One region of the Exiguobacterium sp. SH1S1 genome, then DNA from elsewhere that is predicted to be linked to it. Evidence: predicted binding sites of a transcription regulator. Region 1 holds the regulator's gene; each other region holds the start of a gene.
What was found. Region 1 encodes Rex, which represses fermentation and respiration genes when NADH is low (regulators of the CRP and FNR family bind a similar motif). Its sites were predicted from a motif close to TTGTGAAATATTTCACAA; they were not measured.
Positions count from the first base shown of each region.

Region 2: a site for Rex is predicted at 3,395-3,412, ahead of adhE (bifunctional acetaldehyde-CoA/alcohol dehydrogenase). Genes of this name have one in related genera too.
Region 3: a site for Rex is predicted at 3,395-3,412, ahead of arcA (arginine deiminase). Genes of this name have one in related genera too.
Region 4: a site for Rex is predicted at 2,239-2,256, ahead of EVJ23_RS09375 (cytochrome c oxidase subunit 2A). Genes of this name have one in related genera too.

Region 1 is NZ_SJUZ01000015.1:3,371-8,685, reverse strand. Features, by position in the region: gene EVJ23_RS14740 (ABC-F family ATP-binding cassette domain-containing protein) at 1-1,522, opposite strand, end outside; gene EVJ23_RS14735 (redox-sensing transcriptional repressor Rex) at 1,672-2,328, shown strand; gene EVJ23_RS14730 (twin-arginine translocase TatA/TatE family subunit) at 2,328-2,546, shown strand; gene tatC (twin-arginine translocase subunit TatC) at 2,550-3,338, shown strand; gene EVJ23_RS14720 (hypothetical protein) at 3,478-5,315, shown strand, end outside.
Region 2 is NZ_SJUZ01000006.1:123,514-128,828, reverse strand. Features, by position in the region: gene EVJ23_RS11840 (glutamate synthase subunit beta) at 1-310, shown strand, start outside; gene EVJ23_RS11835 (Na+/H+ antiporter family protein) at 459-1,778, opposite strand; gene EVJ23_RS11830 (YebC/PmpR family DNA-binding transcriptional regulator) at 1,926-2,639, opposite strand; gene EVJ23_RS11825 (MarR family winged helix-turn-helix transcriptional regulator) at 2,719-3,165, opposite strand; gene adhE (bifunctional acetaldehyde-CoA/alcohol dehydrogenase) at 3,552-5,315, shown strand, end outside.
Region 3 is NZ_SJUZ01000001.1:1,138,680-1,143,994, forward strand. Features, by position in the region: gene arcD (arginine-ornithine antiporter) at 1-878, opposite strand, end outside; gene argF (ornithine carbamoyltransferase) at 932-1,960, opposite strand; gene arcA (arginine deiminase) at 1,977-3,206, opposite strand; gene mgtE (magnesium transporter) at 3,542-4,900, shown strand; gene EVJ23_RS05750 (solute:sodium symporter family transporter) at 5,044-5,315, shown strand, end outside.
Region 4 is NZ_SJUZ01000004.1:81,715-87,029, forward strand. Features, by position in the region: gene EVJ23_RS09365 (b(o/a)3-type cytochrome-c oxidase subunit 1) at 1-1,565, opposite strand, end outside; gene EVJ23_RS09370 (cytochrome c oxidase subunit II) at 1,566-2,036, opposite strand; gene EVJ23_RS09375 (cytochrome c oxidase subunit 2A) at 2,058-2,177, opposite strand; gene EVJ23_RS09380 (Crp/Fnr family transcriptional regulator) at 2,362-3,072, opposite strand; gene EVJ23_RS09385 (aldehyde dehydrogenase) at 3,258-4,643, opposite strand; gene EVJ23_RS09390 (MFS transporter) at 4,749-5,315, opposite strand, start outside.

The DNA of each region.
Region 1 (5,315 bases):
GGTCGATGAAGTAACGGTCGTGGGAGACGAACAGGATCGTCCCGGGATAGTCGACGAGCGCGTTCTCGAGGATCATCTTCGAGTCGAGGTCCAAGTGGTTCGTCGGCTCATCCAAGACGAGCAAGTTCGGCTGCTCGAGCTTGAGCTTGGCGAGCGTCAGCCGGGCCCGTTCGCCGCCGGATAGTTCTTGGACGCGTTTCATGACGTCGTCGCCGCTAAACAAGAACTGGCCGAGCAGACTGCGGACTTCTTGCTCGCGCATGAGCGGCCAATCGTTCCAGATCTCATCGATGACGCGGTTGGCGTCCGACAAGTTCTGTTGTTCTTGGTCGTAGTAGCCGATCTCGACGCCGGTCCCGTAACGGATGTCACCGGTGAGCGGTGGTTGTTGTTTCGTCAACACTTTGAGGAGCGTCGATTTGCCGACCCCGTTCGGGCCGACGAGGGCGACCGACTCGCCGCGCTGCAGTTGGAAACGCAAGTTCTGTGCGATCGGTTCCTCATAGCCGATGGCGAGGTCGCTGCCGCTCAACACATCGTTCCCGCTTTGACGTTTGATCGAGAACGACAACACCGCGCTTCGTTCGTCACCGTCCGGCACGTCCATGCGGTCTATCTTCTCGAGCCGCTTGCGGACGCTTTGGGCGCGTTTCGTCGTCGTCGCCCGGGCAATGTTCCGTTGGATGAAGTCTTGCATCTTGGCGATCTCTTCTTGTTGCGAATCGAACTGTTTCTTCTCTTGCTCGTAGAGCGCGGCCTTCTGCTCGAGGAATTTCGTATAGTTCCCGACGAAGCGGCGGCTGCGGTTGCGTGACAGCTCGTAGACGACAGAGACGACGCGGTCGAGGAAGTAACGGTCGTGGGAGACGATGAGGACGGCACCTTTATAGCCGCTCAAATATTTCTCGAGCCAGCTGAGCGTCTCGATGTCCAAATGGTTCGTCGGCTCATCCAAGATGAGCAGGTCCGGGCTTTGCAGGAGCATCTTCGCTAAGGCAAGACGTGTCCGCTGTCCGCCTGAGAGCGTATCGATCCGACGTTCGAAGTCGTCCGGATAAAACCGCATCCCGTGCAAGATCGAGCGGATCGTCGCTTCGTACTGATAGCCGCCGCGGTCTTTGAACGTGTGTTGCTCCTCGTCATACGCCGCGAGCAGACGCTCGTAGGCGGCCGGGTCGTTCAAGATGCGCTCCGAGCCCATGTCTTGCTCCATCTGGCGGAGCGTCTTCTCTTGTTCGATCAAGTCGGTGAAGACGGTGAGCATCTCGTTCCACATCGTCTCGTTCGATTCTAACCCCGAGTCTTGGGCGAGATAGCCGATCGTCACGTCTTTTGGCTTCATGATGTCGCCCGAGTCATAGTTGTACTCGCCGGCGATGACTTTTAACAGCGTCGACTTGCCGGCGCCGTTGCGGCCGACGAGGGCGACGCGTTCGCCTTCTTGGATTTCTAGTTTGACATTCTCTAAAATCGGCTCGACGCCGAACGATTTGGATAGGTTGTTGACTTGCAGTAGGATCAAGTGAAAAAACCCCTTTCTCTCTGTTTAGTATACTTTATTTCTTCCCCTTTTCAGGTATATTCATTGAGTGCTTATGTGAATTCGTTTACAATCAAGGTGTATGAAATCAGATTCGTTTGAAACGCGTCGTAAAAAGGAGGCTCTTTCCGTTGAGTCAAAACGAACCAAAGATTCCGCAAGCGACAGCCAAACGGTTGCCACTATACTATCGGTTTATCCAAAGCCTACATTCGTCAGGGAAACAGCGTGTGTCTTCTGCTGAACTGAGCGAGGCAGTCAAGGTCGATTCAGCAACGATTCGCCGTGACTTCTCATACTTCGGTGCGCTCGGTAAAAAGGGATATGGCTATAACGTACAGTATCTGTTAGACTTTTTCCGTAAGACGCTGAATCAAGACGAGATTACGAACGTCGCCTTGGTCGGGGTCGGTCATCTCGGGACAGCGTTCGTTAACTATAACTTCCTTAAAAACAATAACACACATATCGTCGTCGGGTTCGACGCGGACGAGACAAAAGTCGGCACGACGATGTCAGGTGTACCGATTCATCACGTCGATGAGATGGAACAGATCATGAAGCAAAACAAGATCGATGTCGCCATCCTCACGGTCCCGTCTGCTTACGCGCAGCCGGTCGCCGATGACTTAATCCGCTTCGGCGTTCGAGGGATCTTGAACTTCACGCCGGCGCGATTGACTGTACCGGACACGGTCCGCGTCCATCATATCGACTTGTCGATCGAACTCCAGTCGCTCATTTACTTTATGCAACACTATCCATCCACTGAGGGGGTCCATCAATAATGGAATTTCTACAATCATCACTCGTCGTCGGCATCCCAGGTGGCGTCAGTATTTTCGTCATCGCCATCATCGCGCTCATCCTCTTCGGGCCGAAGAAATTGCCAGAGTTCGGCCGGGCAGCGGGGCAGACGCTCCGTGAGTTCAAAAATGCCACGAACGGTATGATGAAAGAGCACGACGAGACCGACAAGAAAGAAATTGAGAAGAAAGAGCAGTAAGCCATGAGCCATCAACCTGATCAAGAACGGGCAATGTCCGATCACTTGACAGAGCTGCGGAGACGACTGATGCTGTCGGCATTTGTCGTCTTTGCCTTCTTCCTGATCGCTTTGCCGAGTGTCAAATACGTGCTCGCCTATCTGCAGGCGGACCTCGTCGAACGAGGGCTCGAGCTGAACGCCTTTGGGGTCGCGGACCCGCTCATGATTTACTTGAACTTGGCGCTCGTCATCGGGCTCGTCGCGTCGGGTCCATTTCTACTGTATCAACTGTGGGCGTTCGTCGCACCTGGTCTGCATCCGAATGAACGAAAATGGACGCTCGCCTATATCCCGGTCATCTTTATCTTGTTCCTCATCGGTCTCGCATTCGCCTATTATTGGTTGTTCCCGCTCGTCCTCGATATCTCGACGGACCTCGGGCAAGACCTCGGTCTGACGCAAATCATCGGGGCGACGAACTATTTCACGTTCCTGTTGCAACTGACGATCCCGTTTGGACTGTTGTTCCAACTTCCGGTCGTGACGATGTTCTTGACGCGCATCGGTGTCGTGACGCCGTACTTCCTCTCAAAAATTCGGAAGTACGCCTACTTCGCCTTGTTCGTCATCGCGGCATTCATCACGCCGCCGGATTTGACGTCGCACCTCATGGTGTCGCTGCCGCTCTTCTTCCTATACGAGATCAGCTTATCGATCTCGCGCGTGACGTACCGTGGTGTGCTCCGACGTGAGAAAGAGGCGATGGTGAAAGAACAGATGGATTTGATGAAGCAAATGAATGAGAAGTGAACACTACGTCATGAGACGTGGTGTTTTTTTAATTTTAGGGCTATTAAATTTTGAAAAAACAACTTAAAATTAGGAAGGTTGAATTAAAAATGGATTATTTTTGAAAGTTATGTATTCATAAACAGAAATGAGGAGAACGATGAACAAATGGTTATGGAGCATACTCGTTGTGCTCGTCATGGTGGCAGCGCCCGGATTAGACGTTCGGGCAGAGGGTTATGCCAAGCCTGAAGTCATTCCGGCAGGAGAAGTGGTAGGAAATAGTGAATATGTGTGGCGCTCAGGAGATCCTGAGACGCTCGTCCATGTGAAGACCGGTGAAGTCTATACATTACCGATTCGAGTGTCCGTCTTGCACAACATTCACGCAGTCGGGGACGGTCGATTTATTTTGGAAGGGTGGCAACAATGGATGGTATGGGATATCCATACCGATTCAGGTTCAAGCTTTCCGATTGAGCCGGGAAGCGGTCTGGATGCAGTCGTTGCGATCAATCAGTCGGCGGAAACAGTTTTATGGACCGACGACAAAAAATATGTCACCACGTCGATGGCAGGGGACATCCTCGGGTCGATCACTAAAGAGAGTATGTATGAAGCATACGGACTGCTCGACGACGGAAATGTCCTCGCATTCGTGGATGGCCAAATCACGAAACGGACAGTGACGGGTGAAGTGCTCGAGACGCTTGGTTCATATACGGGCCAGGTGAGGGGAGCGTCGTTGATCAAGGGAGCGAACCAGTGGGTCGTCACAAAATCCGGTGACTGGGAACATCTCAATATATTCGATATAGCGACGAAACGATGGATTGAGAAATATGCGCCAGACGTAAGGAATCTAAGTTGGAAAGACGGCGTATACTACTTCACGATTCGAAAGATGTACACGACGTTTTATGTCAGTTATAACGTGGCGACGAATGAGTGGCGAGAAGCGCCGATCGATGACGCGGACGTCCGACAGCACGGACCGTGGTATGTCTTTTCTGAAAACCGCACGGTAGGTTATACGCCGGAGTCGTTATGGAAAGCACCATGGAAACTGCTTGTCAACGTGCCGAAAACGACGGCACGTTATGAAGTAGGTCGTCCCTATGAAGTGAACGGAAACGTGACACTTGTTGATGGGACGGTTTTACCTGTCTCGGGTACCGAGTTGAAGGCCCGTTTAGTCTACCAAGACGATCCATTCGTCTGGGAGCAAAACAAACTGACGCTGCAGACGAATGGTTCTTATGACATGATTTTCGAGTGGAATGATTTGGACCGACGCTTAGATTTATGGGCGTCGAATTACGTACCCCTCACACTCGATCCACCGTCGGGCGTATTAGGTCCGATCAGTGGGAAGACGGCGCCGAACACGCCGGTGTTTGTCAGCGTGACGAAAAACTTGTATCAATCGAATTCATCGGATTCATTGTTGAACTATCAATCGACGACGGTCCAATCGGATGAATCAGGGCGCTATACGTGGCAACCTGCGCGTTGGTTCACACCGGGATCTCGCGTGACTGTGAAAATCGGTAGTAAGTCGGGCGTGTACGCCGAACCAATCGAACTTCAGACGGTCAAGGAGAGTGAGGACACGTCACCGAACGGCATCTCGGTTCTGACGAAAACGGTCACTTCAGGTGTCACGTTGAAAACGACGCCGAACGCCTCGGTGGATGTGTTGATTCGCAGTGGGAAATACTACGAAGTTTTGAATGAGCAGGCAGATGAGGACGGGCTCGTTTCGATTAAAGAGTTCAATACGATGCCTGTAGACATCGGAACAAAAGTCTACTACAAATTAAAAGAGGCACCCGCTTCAGCGTTCCGGCTCACAACCGTTGAGACAAGAGTGGAACCGCCTGTGTTTTCGTGGACTCGGACACCGTTGATGTATGACAAATCCATCAATGTCACATCGAGTACCGATCAGGCCTATCGCATTTATCGAAATGGTACGCATGTGGCGACAACACGCGC
Region 2 (5,315 bases), on a different contig from region 1:
ACGGATGGAAAAGATCGTCAAGCCGGACGGTCACGCGACGTTCTTCGTCGTCGAAGATTCAGTTAAGACGTATCCGGCCGACCTCGTCCTCGTCGCCATCGGTTTTGAACGTCCTGAATCCGAATTACGCAAACTTGGCGTCGAAGCGAAGCAAGACTACGTTTCGAACGTAGACGGCGTCTTCGTCGCCGGGGACGCGAGACGCGGACAAAGCTTGATTGTCTGGGCGATCCGCGAAGGGCGAGAAGTCGCCGAAACGGTCGACGCTTACTTGGAGGCTTGTCAATCTCGTCTAAAAACTTCATCATAAAAAGGAGCGACGCGATGTCGCTCCTTTTTAGATTGATCAATAGGAGGAGTCAGAGATGCTAACAGAAGTCCTCATGTATACGGGTTTTTGGTTTTTACTCGTGCTCGTCTTGCTCGGCACGATTTACGCGCGGCGTAACCGGAAGTGATTATAATACCATCGCGGCGATCAAGCCGAAGACGATGAGCGGGATGTTGTAGTGGAGGAACGTCGGCCAGACCGTCTCGCGCAAGTGGTCGTGTTGCCCGTCCGCGTTCAAACCGCTCGTCGGTCCGAGCGTCGAATCACTCGCCGGGCTACCGGCGTCACCGAGTGCTCCGGCCGTTCCGATGATGGCGATCGTCGCCTCGACCGAGAAACCGTACTGGATACATAACGGCACGAAGATGGCGGCGATGATCGGTATGGTCGAAAAGCTCGAGCCGATACCGAGTGTGATGACGAGACCGACGAGGAGCATGACGAGGGCGGCGAGGAACTGCGAGTCACCCATCAAATTGCTTGCTCCGCTCACGAGCGGTTCAATCGCACCTGTTTCACGGATGACGGCGGCGAATCCGCTCGCAGCGATCATGACGAAACCGATGAAGGCCATCATGCGCATGCCGCTCGTAAAGATATCGTCCGCTTCTGACCAAGGGATGAGACGGAAGAGCGTCAACAGGATCAAACCGGTCACGGCCGAAGCGATCATCGATTCGGTCTGCAATTGAACGACCAAGACGACCAAGACGACGATCGCCGTCAACCAAATCTTCATGTTGCTCAACGTGCGGACCTCATAGTCGCTCGGACCGAGTTGGATCGTTTCATACGACCGCGGTTTCCGGTAGTGGAAGAAAGCGGTGATGAGTCCAACGAGCATCCCGAGTGCCGGGATGGCCATGATGCTGACGATATTGACGTCACCGACGGCCATCCCGTTCGTCTCGACGTTCGGGAGCAAAATCTCGTTCAAGTAGATGCCGCCGAAGCCGACCGGTAGCAACATGTACGGTGTAACAAGCCCGAACGTGAGGATCGTCGCGACGAGCCGGCGATCGAGTTTCAACTCATTGAACAAGACGAGTAACGGCGGTACGACGATCGGGATGAAGGCGATGTGGATCGGTAAGACGTTCTGTGAGCTGATAGCGAGTAAGAGCAGCAGCGACAGCAGTAACGCTTTGACGCGACCGACACTCTTGCCGGTCACATCACGGCCAGACATGCTGATCAACCGTTCAGCCAGGACATCAGGCAGGCCGGTCTTTGACAAGCCGACAGCGAACGCACCGAGCAGGGCGTAGCTGAGGGCGATCGTGGCACCGCCACCAAGCCCGTCGCTGAAAGCGGTCAACGTGTCGTTGAAACCGAGTCCTCCGACAAGTCCACCGACGATGGCGGCGAGGATGAGCGATAAGACGATATGGACACGACTGATCGCGAGAGCAAATAAGACAATGACAGCTAATAATACAGCATTCATGAGTTCCAACACCTTTCGAATCATAAGTTCTTTCTCTTGTTATCACTTTAATACGATAAAGACTTTTGAAATTTAACATACGTTTTATGACTTGTCAAATCATGAAAACAAAAAAAGCGACAACTTCGAAAAGTTATCGCTTCTTCATCATAGTTCGACGTTATGGTACACCTGACGAACGTCTTCTAAGTCTTCGAGTACGTCGAGTAGTTTCTCGAATTGCTCTTTCGACGCTTCGTCGAGTTCGACTTCGTTTTGCGGTAGCATCGTCAGCTCGGCGACTTCGAACGTCTCCACACCCGCCGCTTTGAACGCGGTCTGGACGGCATGGAATTCTTCCGGCTCGGCATAGACGATGACCGTCTCGTCTTCTTCGATGACGTCACGGACATCGAGGTCGTGCTCCATCATGAGTTCGAGCACGTCGTCTGCTGTCATCCCGCCGACACCGATGACGGCCGTCGCATCGAACATATACGCGACCGACCCGCTGACGCCCATGTTACCACCGTTCTTGCCGAACGCGGCCCGAACTTCAGAGGCGGTCCGGTTGACGTTGTTCGTGAGCGTGTCGACGATGAGCATCGACCCGCTCGGCCCAAAGCCCTCATAGCGGAGTTCGTCGAAGTTCTCTTCGTCGCCGCCTTTCGCTTTGTCGATGGCCCGGTCGATGATCGCTTTCGGGACGTTATACGTCTTCGCGCGCTCGACGACGAACTTGAGCGATTGGTTCAATTCCGGATCAGGTTCACCTTGGCGGGCGACGATGTAGATCTCGCGGCCGAACTTCGCGTAGATACGACTCGTATTGGCGTCTTTAGACGCCTTTTTCTCTTTAATGTTGTTCCATTTACGACCCATTACGTGTCATCTCACTTTCCATTGTTCGATAGATTCACTGTCGATTATATAAGAAGAAGCGAGCGTTGACGAGAGAAAATCATCCCTCGCTCTTGTCCATCTTCTCAACGATCTCGGTCAGCGTCTTTAAACTGTCGATCAAGCGGTCGGTCTCATCCTCATCGAGGAACGCTAACCGATCCTCGAACAGGCGCCGAAACGAGTCGCGCCGCTCGAGGAGAACGCGCTCTCCTTGGTCGGTCAATTGGTTCCAGATGACACGGCGGTCGCGCTCGTCAGGGACACGTGTAATATATCCTTCGTCGACGAGCTTCGTGATGAGCGGCGTCACGTTCGGCGGGGCAATCGATAACGTCTCACTAATTTGTCCGTTCGTGACCGCGCCTTCATCCTCGATCAACATCAGTAGATGAAAGTGAGAGAAGTTTAAGTTCGGGATTTGCGGGAGGTCGGAGCGGCGGAGCAGTTTTCTTCTGATTAACGGGATCAGTTTCACAAACTGATCGGCTGCATCTTGTCTTGGCATAGTCATAGTCACTTCCTAGTCAGGTTCTTTCTTCATTATACACGACCACAGGCGGGGTGGACGAGCAATCATCGGACTGTGAGCATTTACACACCGATTCCGCCAAACTAACGACACAAACAATGTAAGCGTTTACATATGGGTTTGTCCTTGTTTTCATGAAAACGCATACGATTTTACTGAGCTGATCTGTAAAAATCAAGACCTATCCTCAAACTGCAAAAAAATATTGTGAAAGAGTTCACATTGTTGTCACGCACAAATTGAATGAAACGGTGTATTCTATGAATGTGAAGGAAAGCACAAACTCTTATCAGGCAAACCGATTATCCCGTGCTCTCCATCAAGTCAGAAGATCAGCTCTCATTCATGAGGAGGAAACCAACATGGCAGTTAAAGAGAAAGCAGTAGTGGAAACATCAGCAGAACAGATGGTCGACACGCTCGTCAAGCAAGCGCACACGGCACTCGACACGTTGATGACGTTTGACCAAGAGAAAATCGACACGATCGTCCAAGCGATGGCGTTAGCCGGACTCGAGCAACACGTCGTACTCGCTAAACATGCATATGAAGAAACAGGTCGCGGTGTGTTTGAAGACAAGATGATCAAAAACATCTTTGCGACAGAATATATTTTCAACTCACTTCGCGGTGAGAAAACAGTCGGCGTCATCGAAGACGATGAGCAAAACGGCATCACGTACATCGCCGAGCCGGTCGGTGTCGTCGCCGGGGTCACACCGGTCACGAACCCGACATCAACGACGATGTTCAAAGCGATCATCGCTATCAAAACACGTAACCCGATCATTTTCGGCTTCCACCCGTCAGCACAACAATGTTCAAGTGCAGCGGCCCGCGTCCTTCGTGACGCAGCAATCGCAGCAGGTGCGCCGGAACATTTGATCCAATGGGTCGAAAAACCGTCACTCGACGCGACGAAAGCACTCATGAACCACCCAGGCGTGGCCATGGTACTCGCAACAGGCGGCGCGGCAATGGTGAAGTCGGCTTACTCGACAGGTAAACCAGCGCTCGGCGTCGGACCTGGTAACGTCCCGGCTTATATCGACAAGACAGCGAAAGTGAAACGCGCCATCTCGGACGTCATCTTATCGAAAACGTTCGATAACGGCATGATTTGTGCGTCAGAACAAGCGATCATCGTCGACCAAGAAGTATATGAAGACGTGAAACGTGAAATGACAGCGCTCGGCTGCTACTTCTGCTCACCAGAAGAAAAAGCCAAACTCGAAACACTCGTCATCAAGACAGACACATGTGCGGTCAACCCTGAGATCGTCGGGAAACCGGCAGCATGGATCGCCGAGAAAGCTGGACTCAGCGTCCCGGCCGACACGAAAATCTTGATCGCTGAACTCGAGACAGTCGGCGCAACAGAACTGCTCTCACACGAGAAGCTCAGCCCGGTGCTCGGCGCTTATAAAGTTCAATCACGAGAAGAAGGCTTCGCGATCGCTGAGAAAATGCTTGAAATCGGTGGTCTCGGCCATACGGCCGCAATCCACTCGACAGACGACGACGCGATCCTCGCGTTCGGACTTCGCATGAAAGCTTGCCGTATCATCGTCAACTCGCCAACGGCACACGGCGGTATCGGTGACCTTTACAACGAAATGACACCATCACTCACACTCGGTTGTGGGTCGTACGGTAAAAACTCCGTCTCTGAGAACGTGACGGCGAAACATCTACTCAACGTGAAAAAGGTGGCGAGACGTCGCGTGAATATGCAATGGTTTAAAGTCCCTGAAAAAATTTACTTCGAGAAAAACTCGGTTCAATACTTGCAGTCGCTCACGTCAAAAAAACGAGCAATGATCGTCACAGACGAAATGATGGTCAAACTCGGATTTGCTGACAAAGTCATCAAAAACTTGCCGGCTGGTGTTGACTACCGCATCTTCGACCAAGTCGAACCAGATCCATCGGTCGAGACGGTCATGGCAGGTGCTGAAGCGATGCGCCAATTCCAACCGGACATGATCATCGCGCTCGGTGGTGGATCACCGATGGATGCCGCGAAAGGGATGTGGCTCTTCTACGAACGTCCAGAAGAGAAGTTCTCAAACCTTCGCCAGAAGTTCATGGATATCCGCAAACGGACGTACAAGTTCCCGACGCTC
Region 3 (5,315 bases), on a different contig from region 1:
ACAGCCGATTCGAGCAAGTACGCCATCGCCGGTTGCGAAGCGTTCGCCACGCTCTCAGGGTTCAGCAATCCGAGTGACATGATCGAGATGAGCAAGTAAATGACGAGCGTACCGAGTAAGCCGATGACGGTCGCTTTCCCGACGTCCGAGCGCTTACGGGCCCGGCCCGACAAGACGACCGCCCCTTCGACACCGATGAATACCCAAAGCGTGACGAGCATCGTCGACACGACTTGGTCTCTCACACTGCCCCACGAGAAGCCGCCTTGGCCCCAAAAGTCGAACGTGAAGTTATCGATATTGAAGAAGAACAAGGTGATGGTGATAAAGGCAAAAATCGGAACGAGTTTCGCGATTGTCGTGATGATGTTGATCATCGATGCTTCGTGGATGCCTCGTAAAATCAACGAGTGTACGAGCCACAACATGATGGAGGCGCCGATAATCGAGGCGATGTTTTGACCACCTTCAAAGATCGGGAAGAAGTAACCGACCGAACTGAACAATAGTGTGGCGTAGGCGACGTTACCGAGCCAAGCGGATAACCAATAGCCCCACGCCGAGTTGAAGCCGACGAACTGGCCAAAGCCGGCGCGAGCGTAACTGTATACCCCGCCGTCTAGGTCAGGGCGACGCATCGTCAAGTTCTGAAAACTGAGACCGAGCGTGATAATCCCGATACCGGTGATGACCCACCCGATCAAAATAGCTCCGGCGTTCGCGCCTTGGGCCAAATCGGCCGCCAAGTTGAAGGCGCCCCCTCCAATCATCGAACCGACGACGAGGGCTGTCAGTGCACCAAGACCTAACCGTTGATCTTTTTTGCCAGGACTTGCACCAGCCGAACCACTTGAGTCATGATCTAATTTAGTAGACATATAACTCATCCCTTCCGTTTAGTACGAATGAGGAGGACATGCCTCCTCGTTCGTCAGCGTTCGAGCCATTCAAACGTATCGGTGAGTGTCGCCGCCATGACGGCTTTGATCGTGTGCATCCGATTTTCCGCCTGATCGAACACGTATGAATGGCGGCTGCGGAACACCTCGTCGGTCACTTCCATCTCTTTCAGTCCATATTGTTCATGAATCGCTCGCCCGACCTCGGTCTCTAAATCGTGGAACGCCGGCAGGCAATGCAGAAACATGACGTCTTTATTTCCGGTCTTCTCGACCATGTCCATATTCACTTGGTACGGATGAAGGAGCTTGATCCGCTCTTCATATTCAGCTTCTTCGCCCATCGATACCCACACATCGGTATAGATGACGTCCGCATCAGCGACAGCTTCGTCGATGCTCTCCGTCAAGGTGATGCGTGCTCCTGTTTCAGCCGCGACCGAACGCGCGTAATCGACGACCTCGTCAGACGGCCAGAGCGATTTCGGCGCACAGATTCGCATGTCCATGCCGACTTTGGCACCACCGATCAACAGCGTGTTGCCCATATTGTTGCGTCCATCTCCAACGTAGACGAAACGAATGCCAGCCAAATCACCTTTTTGTTCTTTGACGGTTAAGAAGTCGGCCAAAATTTGCGTCGGATGATACAAGTCCGTCAAACCGTTCCAAACCGGGACCCCGCCATCCCGTGCAAGACCTTCCACCGTTTCGTGAGCGAAGCCACGGAATTGGATGCCGTCGAACATGCGTCCAAGCACGATCGCCGTATCACGGACCGATTCTTTTTTTCCGAACTGGATATCCGATTTCCCGAGGTATTCAGGATGCATGCCGAGGTCGATTGCCGCAACTGTGAACGCACAGCGCGTCCGTGTCGACGGTTTTTCAAACAAGAGCGCCACGTTCTTGCCTTCACAAATCCGGTGGGGAATCCCTTGTTTCTTTTGACGTTTGAACGCTGCTGATAAGTCGATCAAGTAGTTCAGTTCGTCCCGCGAAAACTCGTTAAGCGATAAAAAATGACGACCTTTCAAATCAAAGTTGAACGTTGTGGACATGTGTGTCTCCTCCTCGTTAAATATCTTCACGGATAATTGGACAACTCATACAACGCGGGCCTCCACGGCCTCGTGATAACTCACTCGACATGATTTCGATGACTTCGACCCCTTCTGAACGGAGCAGCTCGTTCGACACGTAGTTCCGGTCATACGTAACGACGACACCTGGGGCGATTGCGAGCGTGTTCGACCCATCGTTCCATTGCTCGCGCGCCGCAGCGATGGGGTCGCCCCCACCACATGGGATCAACACGATTTCCTCTAGGCCGAGAGCCGATTTCAACACTTTCAACAAATCAGTGTGTTGCGTGATGTGCAGCTCACCTTCCGCATTCAACGTCAGCTCGAAGATGTTCATCTTGCCGCCCGGTCCTTGGATGAAAGGATGGATCGTGAACTTATCGTGGTCGACCATCGTGAAGACGGTATCAAGGTGCATGAACGCACGCGACTTCGGAATCTCGATGGCGATGACTTTCTTGAACGTGCCCCCGTTCGCGAGCAAGTTGAGGGCAACGCGCTCGATTCCTTGGGCGGTCGTCCGTTCCGATATCCCGATGGCGACGACTTCTTTTGATAGGACGAGTTCGTCCCCGCCTTCCATCGCGAACCGATAGTCACGATCCGACCAGATCGGGATATCATGCTTCGCAAAGCGTGGATGGTATCTCATAATATATTGCGTGAACAGTGATTCGCGGCGACGCGCCGGTTCTTTCATGCGATTGATCGACAAGCCGTTCCCAATCGCCGCGGCCGGGTCGCGCGTGAAGTACAGGTTCGGCATCGGGTCGAGAAAGAACGGATACGTGTCCTCGATCATCTCGTGCAGATGACGGCGCTTTTCGCGCTTGATCTCGGTTTTACGGATACCGGCCATGACCGTCTCGATCAACTGTTCGTTATCATAAGCGAGTAAATACTCTTTGAGCGTCTCGTATGAACCGTTAATATTTGATTTTGATTCCGAAAGAATGTCGGCGACGAATCGTTCACGTACGCCAGGCAGCGATAGTGTCTCTGCCATCAAGTTTTCTAAATAGAGCACCTCGACGCCCCGGTTTTGTAGCACGCTCGCAAAGTAGTCGTGCTCTTTTTGAATGACCGGCAAATGTGGAATGTCGTCGAACAAGAGTCGTTCCAAATACTCCGGCGTCAAATTTTCAAGTTCGCGTCCTGGACGCTTCAATAGTACAGTCCTTAGTTCACCAATTTCTGAATACACGTGAATCGGATGTTTCAGCGTTGTATCCCGTGCGGTCAATTGATCCGTCATCGATATCATCTCGCTTCCTCCTAGTGATTCGGGTGTGTTTCTACCCTTACATTATCAACTTACCCGATTCCGAGGCGGGTAATTCCGACGTTCTGATTGTGGTCGATTTCACAAAAAAATGGATACAATATAAGTCAAACTGAATGAACAAACGGTTGTGAATCAATGAACAAGGAGAGAGCAACGGTTAGGATGGATACACGATGTATGAACTGTGAATAAAATCCATTATTTTTTCTTTTCAAATTAAGGTACGATAACGACAGGATACGAAAAATGACTTTAGAAAAGGAAGTGAGTCGATGGCCATCGAACGTACAGAACGCGCGCGTCATGAAGCCCAAGTGACAGCGCTCATCCAAAAAGGGGATCCGGTCGATTTCCGCGACGTGTTTTTAACACTTCACCCGGGTGAACAGGCCGACATCTTCATCGAACTTAACCAACCCGATCGGGCGTTTGTATACAGCGCTTTATCACCTGAAGAGTACACCGATTTATTTGAAAAATTAGAGCTCGATGAACAACAGCAGTTCATCCAAGAAATGCCACGCCCGTATGCGGTCAGCGTCTTAAACGATATGTTCTCGGATAATGCCGCCGACCTCATGACCGAACTTCCGGACGATTTCATGAACGAACTGTTCGAACAGATGGACGAGACCGAGGCGACCGAGGTCAAAGACTTGATGCGCTATCCAGATGATACGGCCGGTGCCATCATGACGACCGAGTTCATCGTGTTACAGGCCGACAAAACGATCGGGGCGACACTCGAAGAGTTGCGTGACCTCGGTCCTGAAGCTGAGACAATTTACTATTTATATGTAATCGATGTAGACCGACGTCTCGTCGGCGTTGTGTCGCTCCGTGATTTGATCGTTTCCCCGCTCGACCATCTCATCGCTGACATCATGGGGCGGCGGGTCGTTTCGGCCCACGTCATGGCCGATCAAGAAGACTTGGCCCGAACCGTCCAAAAGTATGACTTGCTCGCGCTCCCGGTCATCGATAGCGATGATCACCTGCTCGGCATCATCACCGTCGACGACGTCATGGACGTCATCGAACGCGAGACGACCGAAGACTTTGAAGAGCTGTCCGCGACGAAAGGCTCGTCTGACATCAACATGGGCCCGGTCGAGGCAGCGAAAAAACGTGCCCCTTGGATCATCAGCCTCATGTTCCTCGGGATGATCACCGCATCGACGATCGGTGGATTTGAAGATACGCTCGAGACGATCGTTTTGCTCGCCGTCTTCATGCCACTCGTCATGGGATCGGCCGGAAACGCCGCCACCCAGTCGCTCGTCGTCGCCGTACGTTCGATTGCGCTCGGCACGATCAATCGGAAAAATGTCGCCAAGATGATTCGCCGGGAGTTCGGAACCGGTGTCCTGCTTGGACTCGCCTGTATGGTCGTTATTTTCGGGGTCATCACGGTCCTGTACGATAGCGCCTTGATCGGCATAATCGTCGGCTTGTCGATTTTCGCCTCACTGAGCGTTGCCACGATTGTCGGTACACTCGTCCCGCTCTTGATCAACCGCCTGAAACTCGATCCGGCCGTGGCCTCGGGTCCATTCATCACGACGGTCGTGGACAATCTCGGATTGATCATCTACTTCACTGTCGCCACTTCATTGCTTCGCTTTTTCTGACACCTGACGTTTCAGGTGTCTTTTTTCGTGTGAGCTTTGTTACGGTTTGTTTACAAAAGCTATGATGGGAAATAATTATCGTGCCAGGCGGGTAATTACGAAAAGTACTTATAGATAAGAAGTAATACAAGGAGGGATAAATAGTGACGATTCAACAAGTTATATACATATTAGTGACCGGAGCCTTATTCATGGGACTCGTCGCTTACGTATCCTATCGCCTGACAAAAGGAAAAGTCGACAGCGCCGATGATTATTTCTTGGCTGGTCGCGGGCTGACCGGTCTCTTCATCGCCGGGTCGCTCCTGCTCACAAACTTATCGGCCGAGCAGTTGATCGGCTTGAACGGGCAGTCGTTCGCCGGCAACATGTCGGCGATGGCATGGGAAGTGACGGCCGGGATTGCCGCCATCAT
Region 4 (5,315 bases), on a different contig from region 1:
AAGAACCGTGGCGTCTCCATTGCCGCCTCTTCCGTTTCCGCGAGTGGGAACTCTTCCTCACCTTTTGGTGCGAGGAATGACAGGTTGAACATCGAATAGACGAAGATGAGCACCGAGACGAGAAGGATCGTCCCGCCGATTGCCATCGCCATATGGTACGGGATCCATTCACGCGTCAACGCGTCTGAGAAATACGTCGCCGGACCGGTCCGACGCGGGTTACCTTGAAGGCCTGAGATGTGCATCGCATACGACATGATCGACATCCCGAACGCCCACGTCCCCGTCTGAATCAAACCGAGACGGTTCATTGATTTCGTGAGTGTACGTCCGCGTAGTACCGGTACGAGCCAATAGGCAGTTCCAAAGAACGTCAAGGCGACGGCCGTTCCGACCGTGATATGGAAGTGACCGGTGACCCAAAGCGTGTTGTGGACCATCGCGTTCAATTGGTGCGACGCGTTGATGATACCGCCGGCACCAGCCGGAATGAAGAACAACATCCCGACGAACGGGGCGAGGAAACGCACATCGCCGTACGGCATCTTTTTGACCCAACCGAACAGACCGCGTGCTCCGAGAGCGCGTCCCCGCAGCTCGAACGTCGCGAACAGCGAGAACGCCGTCATGAACGACGGAATGACGACGAGGAACGTCAAGATGACTTGGACGAACTTCCAAAACGGATCAATCCCCGGCTCTGTCAACTGGTGGTGGAAACCGACCGGGAACGAGAACAAGAGGAATAACAAGAACGCCATCCGCGCGAGCGCGTCCGAGAAAATCTTCCCACCGATGACTTTCGGCACGACCGTATACCAGACGATATAGGCCGGCATGAGCCAGAAGTAAACGAGCGGGTGACCGAAGTACCAGAACAACGTCCGGCTCAGTTCAATCCCGACCGTGTCTTTCCATCCGAGCGAGAGCGGGAGCAGTTGGAACAAAATCGTCCCGGCAACACCGAGTGTCGCGATGACCCAGAGCAACATCGTCATGATACTCATGTACGCTGGGAGTGGCGGATGGACGCCAGGGTGTTCCCGTTTATAGTCCGCATACATGCGGAACATCGCGAACGCCGAGAACCATGTACCGACGACGAAGAGAACGAGACCGACATAGAAGATCGGGTCGGCCATGAGCGGAGCGTAGAACGTGTAAAGTACAGTCGCTTTATTGGCGAGCACCATGATCGTCACGAGTACCGCCCCGGCGATGATCATCCAAAAACCGAGCCAAGCGACACGTGTCGGGAACGATTCAAACCGTCCGAACGACTTGGCGAGCAGCGCGTAAAGTAAGCCGATGATAAACATCGTCGTAAAGACGAGACCAAGCATGATACCGTGGGCCGTCAACAATTGATAGTAACCGAATACTTCCGGAATGATTCCTGTACGGATGAGCGTCTGCATGAGTCCCGCGATCGCTCCAATCAACACGGCGAGTACCGAGACGACAACGTGGGCATAGGCGAGGCGCGCTTCTTTCACACCGATGCTCGGCACCGGCACACCGCGCTCCATTTCCCACTGTTTCAGTTTTGAGGCTACGTCGTTCATTTAGTCCACCACCTTAATTTTTGTCGCCATCATGTGATGGCCCGTCCCGCAATATTCGTTACAGAGAATTAAAAATTCGCCTGTTTCTTCAAACGTATACGTGAGCGAGTTGATATGTCCCGGCACGACCATCATGTTGACCGGTGTCCCCGTCAACTGGAAACCGTGGACGACGTCCGGTGACGTGACGAGAAACGTCACTTTCGCACCTTTCGGGATTTCAACGTTACCCGGTGTGAACGTGAACGCCTGCGCGACCATGACGAGTTCATACTCGTTATCACCAATTTTATTAAGTCCAGGTTTATCGAACGGCGCCGTCTGATGCACTTTCGCCGGGTCGATCAAATCAGCGTCCGATGCGGGCTGGTTTCCGGCCGCAAACGCCGAAATGCCGAGCACTGTCAAAAACACGCCTAATAGAACGATGCCAAAGATCAACCAATATTTTTCAAGCTTATGAATATGCATGTTTGTTTTCTCCTTTTGACGTTATCGTGTAACAAATAAATAAAAGACCGACGACCACATGGCGATGATGACACCCGCGACGATCATGACCGATGTAAACGTGCCTTTCAGATTCGGTTCTTGTCCACCGTTCTTATCCACGTGAAGGACCCCTTTCGCTATAATTTCCTCTTTCATTGTATGAAATTCACCCTGACTTAATATGTGACTTTTATCACTTCAAAAGTGACAATCACATCAATTTTGCGTAGTTTCCACACATAAAATTCACAATTAGCCAAATCAAGACGACAAAAAAACCGCCTCTCTAAGAGACGGTTCCTCGTTATAATCGGCAAATCCCGGCCGGACAGCCTTCGCAATGGCACAGCTCTTTTAAGAAATCGATATCATGCAAGACGATCGAGTTTCCCGTCGTTGTCAGGACGCCTTCTTTTCGCCACTGGTTCATCATCCGGTTGACGGTCTCACGCGGTGCCCCGATCAGTTGACCGAGCTCCCCATCGGAAGGATGTCGTGAGATGACGACCGCGTCATCTTCCTCCACACCGTGCATGGCCGCCATCCGAAGCAACGTCGAAGCGAGCGCTCCCGGCTTTCCGTACAATAGCAAATCACGCAGTTTCATCTCTGAATGTTTACGCATCATCGACGTCCAGCGCAGCACGTCACCGGCAAATTTGGCGTCTTGCTGCATGATAGTCTCGATGTCTTTCTTTGAAATAACGCCAATGACACTTTCTTCCGTCGTCTCGATGCTGTAAGAACTCGGGAACGTGTCGACGATATCAAACTCACCAAAAAAATCGTCGGCGCCATATAAGAACATGACGATTGGATTCCCTTTTTTCGTGATCTTCGTGAATTTGACAGATCCGCTCTTCAAATAAAAGAATTTATCACACTTCTCACCTTCCCAACAGACGATGCTAGCCTTCGGGTAGTCTTGAGGTGTCATCATTTCGAGCAATAACTGTTTCGTCTCCGCTGAAAAGATAAAGCTGTTCGGTTCGGTCGTCCCACATTTCGTAGACATATTCGTCTGCTCCCTCCACAATTCATTCGTGCCTGGAATGTCTCGTACGTTTCATTTATGGCTTTATTATACAGTAGCGTGAGCACCCTGATCACAAAAGTATGTGACATTTCAAACAATCTTCTATTTTTCAATTCGTTCTCATAAAAAAAAGACTGTAGAAAGTCTACAGTCTCAGATCAGTCTCAGCGATAGACGAGACGGATCAGCTTCTCCGCACCTTTAAAGTTTGGATAACGAATCGGCACATCAAATTTTGTCGTGTTGCGTAATATTGATTTGGCATGGCTGAACGCCTCAAAGCTATAGCGTCCGTGATAAGCCCCCATCCCACTCTCCCCGACACCGCCAAATGGCAAGTTCGGGTTTGTCAAATGCATGAGGACATCGTTGACACAACCGCCGCCGAATGTCAGATGCTTGAGCACCGTCTGTTCGACAGCTTTCGTTTCCGTGAACAGATAGAGCGCGAGCGGATGCGGACGGTCGGACACAAACTCGATCGCCTCATCGAGTTGACGATACGTCAGCACCGGCAAAATCGGTCCGAAAATCTCGTCTTTCATGACAGCAGCCCCATCATGAATATCCGTCATGACGGTCGGGGCGATTTTCAAACTTTCCCGCTCCGTCGCTCCCCCGAAGAAGACGTCCCCTTGACTCAAATAACTCGTCAACCGATCAAAATGAGACTCGCTGACGATCCGGGTGAACCGTTCTGTCCCGATTCCGTTCCCAAACATCAGGAACGCTTCCCGCTTGATTGCTTCAAGAAACGCATCACGTTTCGACTCGTGGACGAGCACGTAGTCCGGGGCGACACACGTCTGCCCGGCGTTCATCCATTTCCCCCACGCAATCCGTTTCGCCGCAATGTTAATATTGGCATCTTCATGGACGATGGCCGGTGACTTCCCACCTAGTTCGAGCGTGACCGGCGTCAATTGCTTGGCCGCAGCCTCCATGACGATTTTTCCGACTTGGGTCGAACCGGTAAAGAAGATATGATCCCATTTTTGCGCGAGCAAAGCTTGAGCGACGTCTTTATCCCCTTCGACGCTGACGACGTAACGATCGGTGAACGCCCGTTCGAGCACTTTCGTCATTACTTGGGCCACGTTCGGCGTCAATTCCGACGGTTTCACGACAGCCGTGTTCCCGGCCGCGATTGCTCCGATGAGCGGTGCGATTGCCAATTGGAATGGATAATTCCAAGGCGCGATAATGAGAACGGTGCCGTACGGTTCATACATGACTTCACTTTTTGTCCCGAGGTGGATCGCTGCGCCGCGAACCCGTTTCGGGCGCATCCAACGCTTCAACTCTCGATTCGTCCGACTGATCTCGTCGTAAATAAAGCCGATCTCCGTCGTGAACGCATCGAGCTCTGATTTATTTAAATCTGTTTTTAACGCTTCGATAATCTCTGCTTCGTGATGTTTGATTGATTCTTTCAAAAACGTCAACATACTGAGACGGAATGCGAGCGATTTGGTCGCTTGCGTCTTAAAGAAACGACGTTGCTTACTGATGAGCTCTTCGATCGTCAACTGTTCGATTGGTGCGAGCATAAATCTGCCTCCCTTTGAGTGATAACGCTGTCTTTATCTTATCACTATCCAATCAGACCCGACCATTTTGAACGTTCAGCCGTTGCTGCTTGATACGTGCCCATCTCACCCGGTCTTGTTTGAAACGACACGTTTCCTTGTCTGCTCGATCACAATCAAAAGCAGGCCCGCTAGCAGCAAAACAATCCCGGTCAGCGTGAATTTCTGCGTTAACGAGACGGACAGCCACCCTAAGAGAGCCGAACCCACGACCGTACCGAGAGAGAAAAACGCATAGAAGTAGCCGTATGATTTGCCTCGATTGGCACTGTTCGTCGCTTTGATCAACATCGTGTTGATGGCCGGGAACAAAATAGCGAAGCCGACGCCATAACAGCCGAGCACGAGATAGAGCAGATTTGCGCTACCCGACAAACCGATCAGAATTTGACTAACCCCAAGGATGCCGATCCCGAGCGCAGCCAAGCGCGCCGGCTCGAACCGGTCGAAGATACGGTTCGTCGGCAAGACGAACACGAGGACGGCAGCAACGCCAAACGTGCTGAGCAACGTCCCGCTGAGCCGTGAGTCGTAACCGAGCGCTTGCACGTAAAGCGGTAATAAATAAGCGAGCGCTCCTTGCGAGAACATTAATAAAAACGCCCCGACATACGCTTTGACGACGTCACGCTC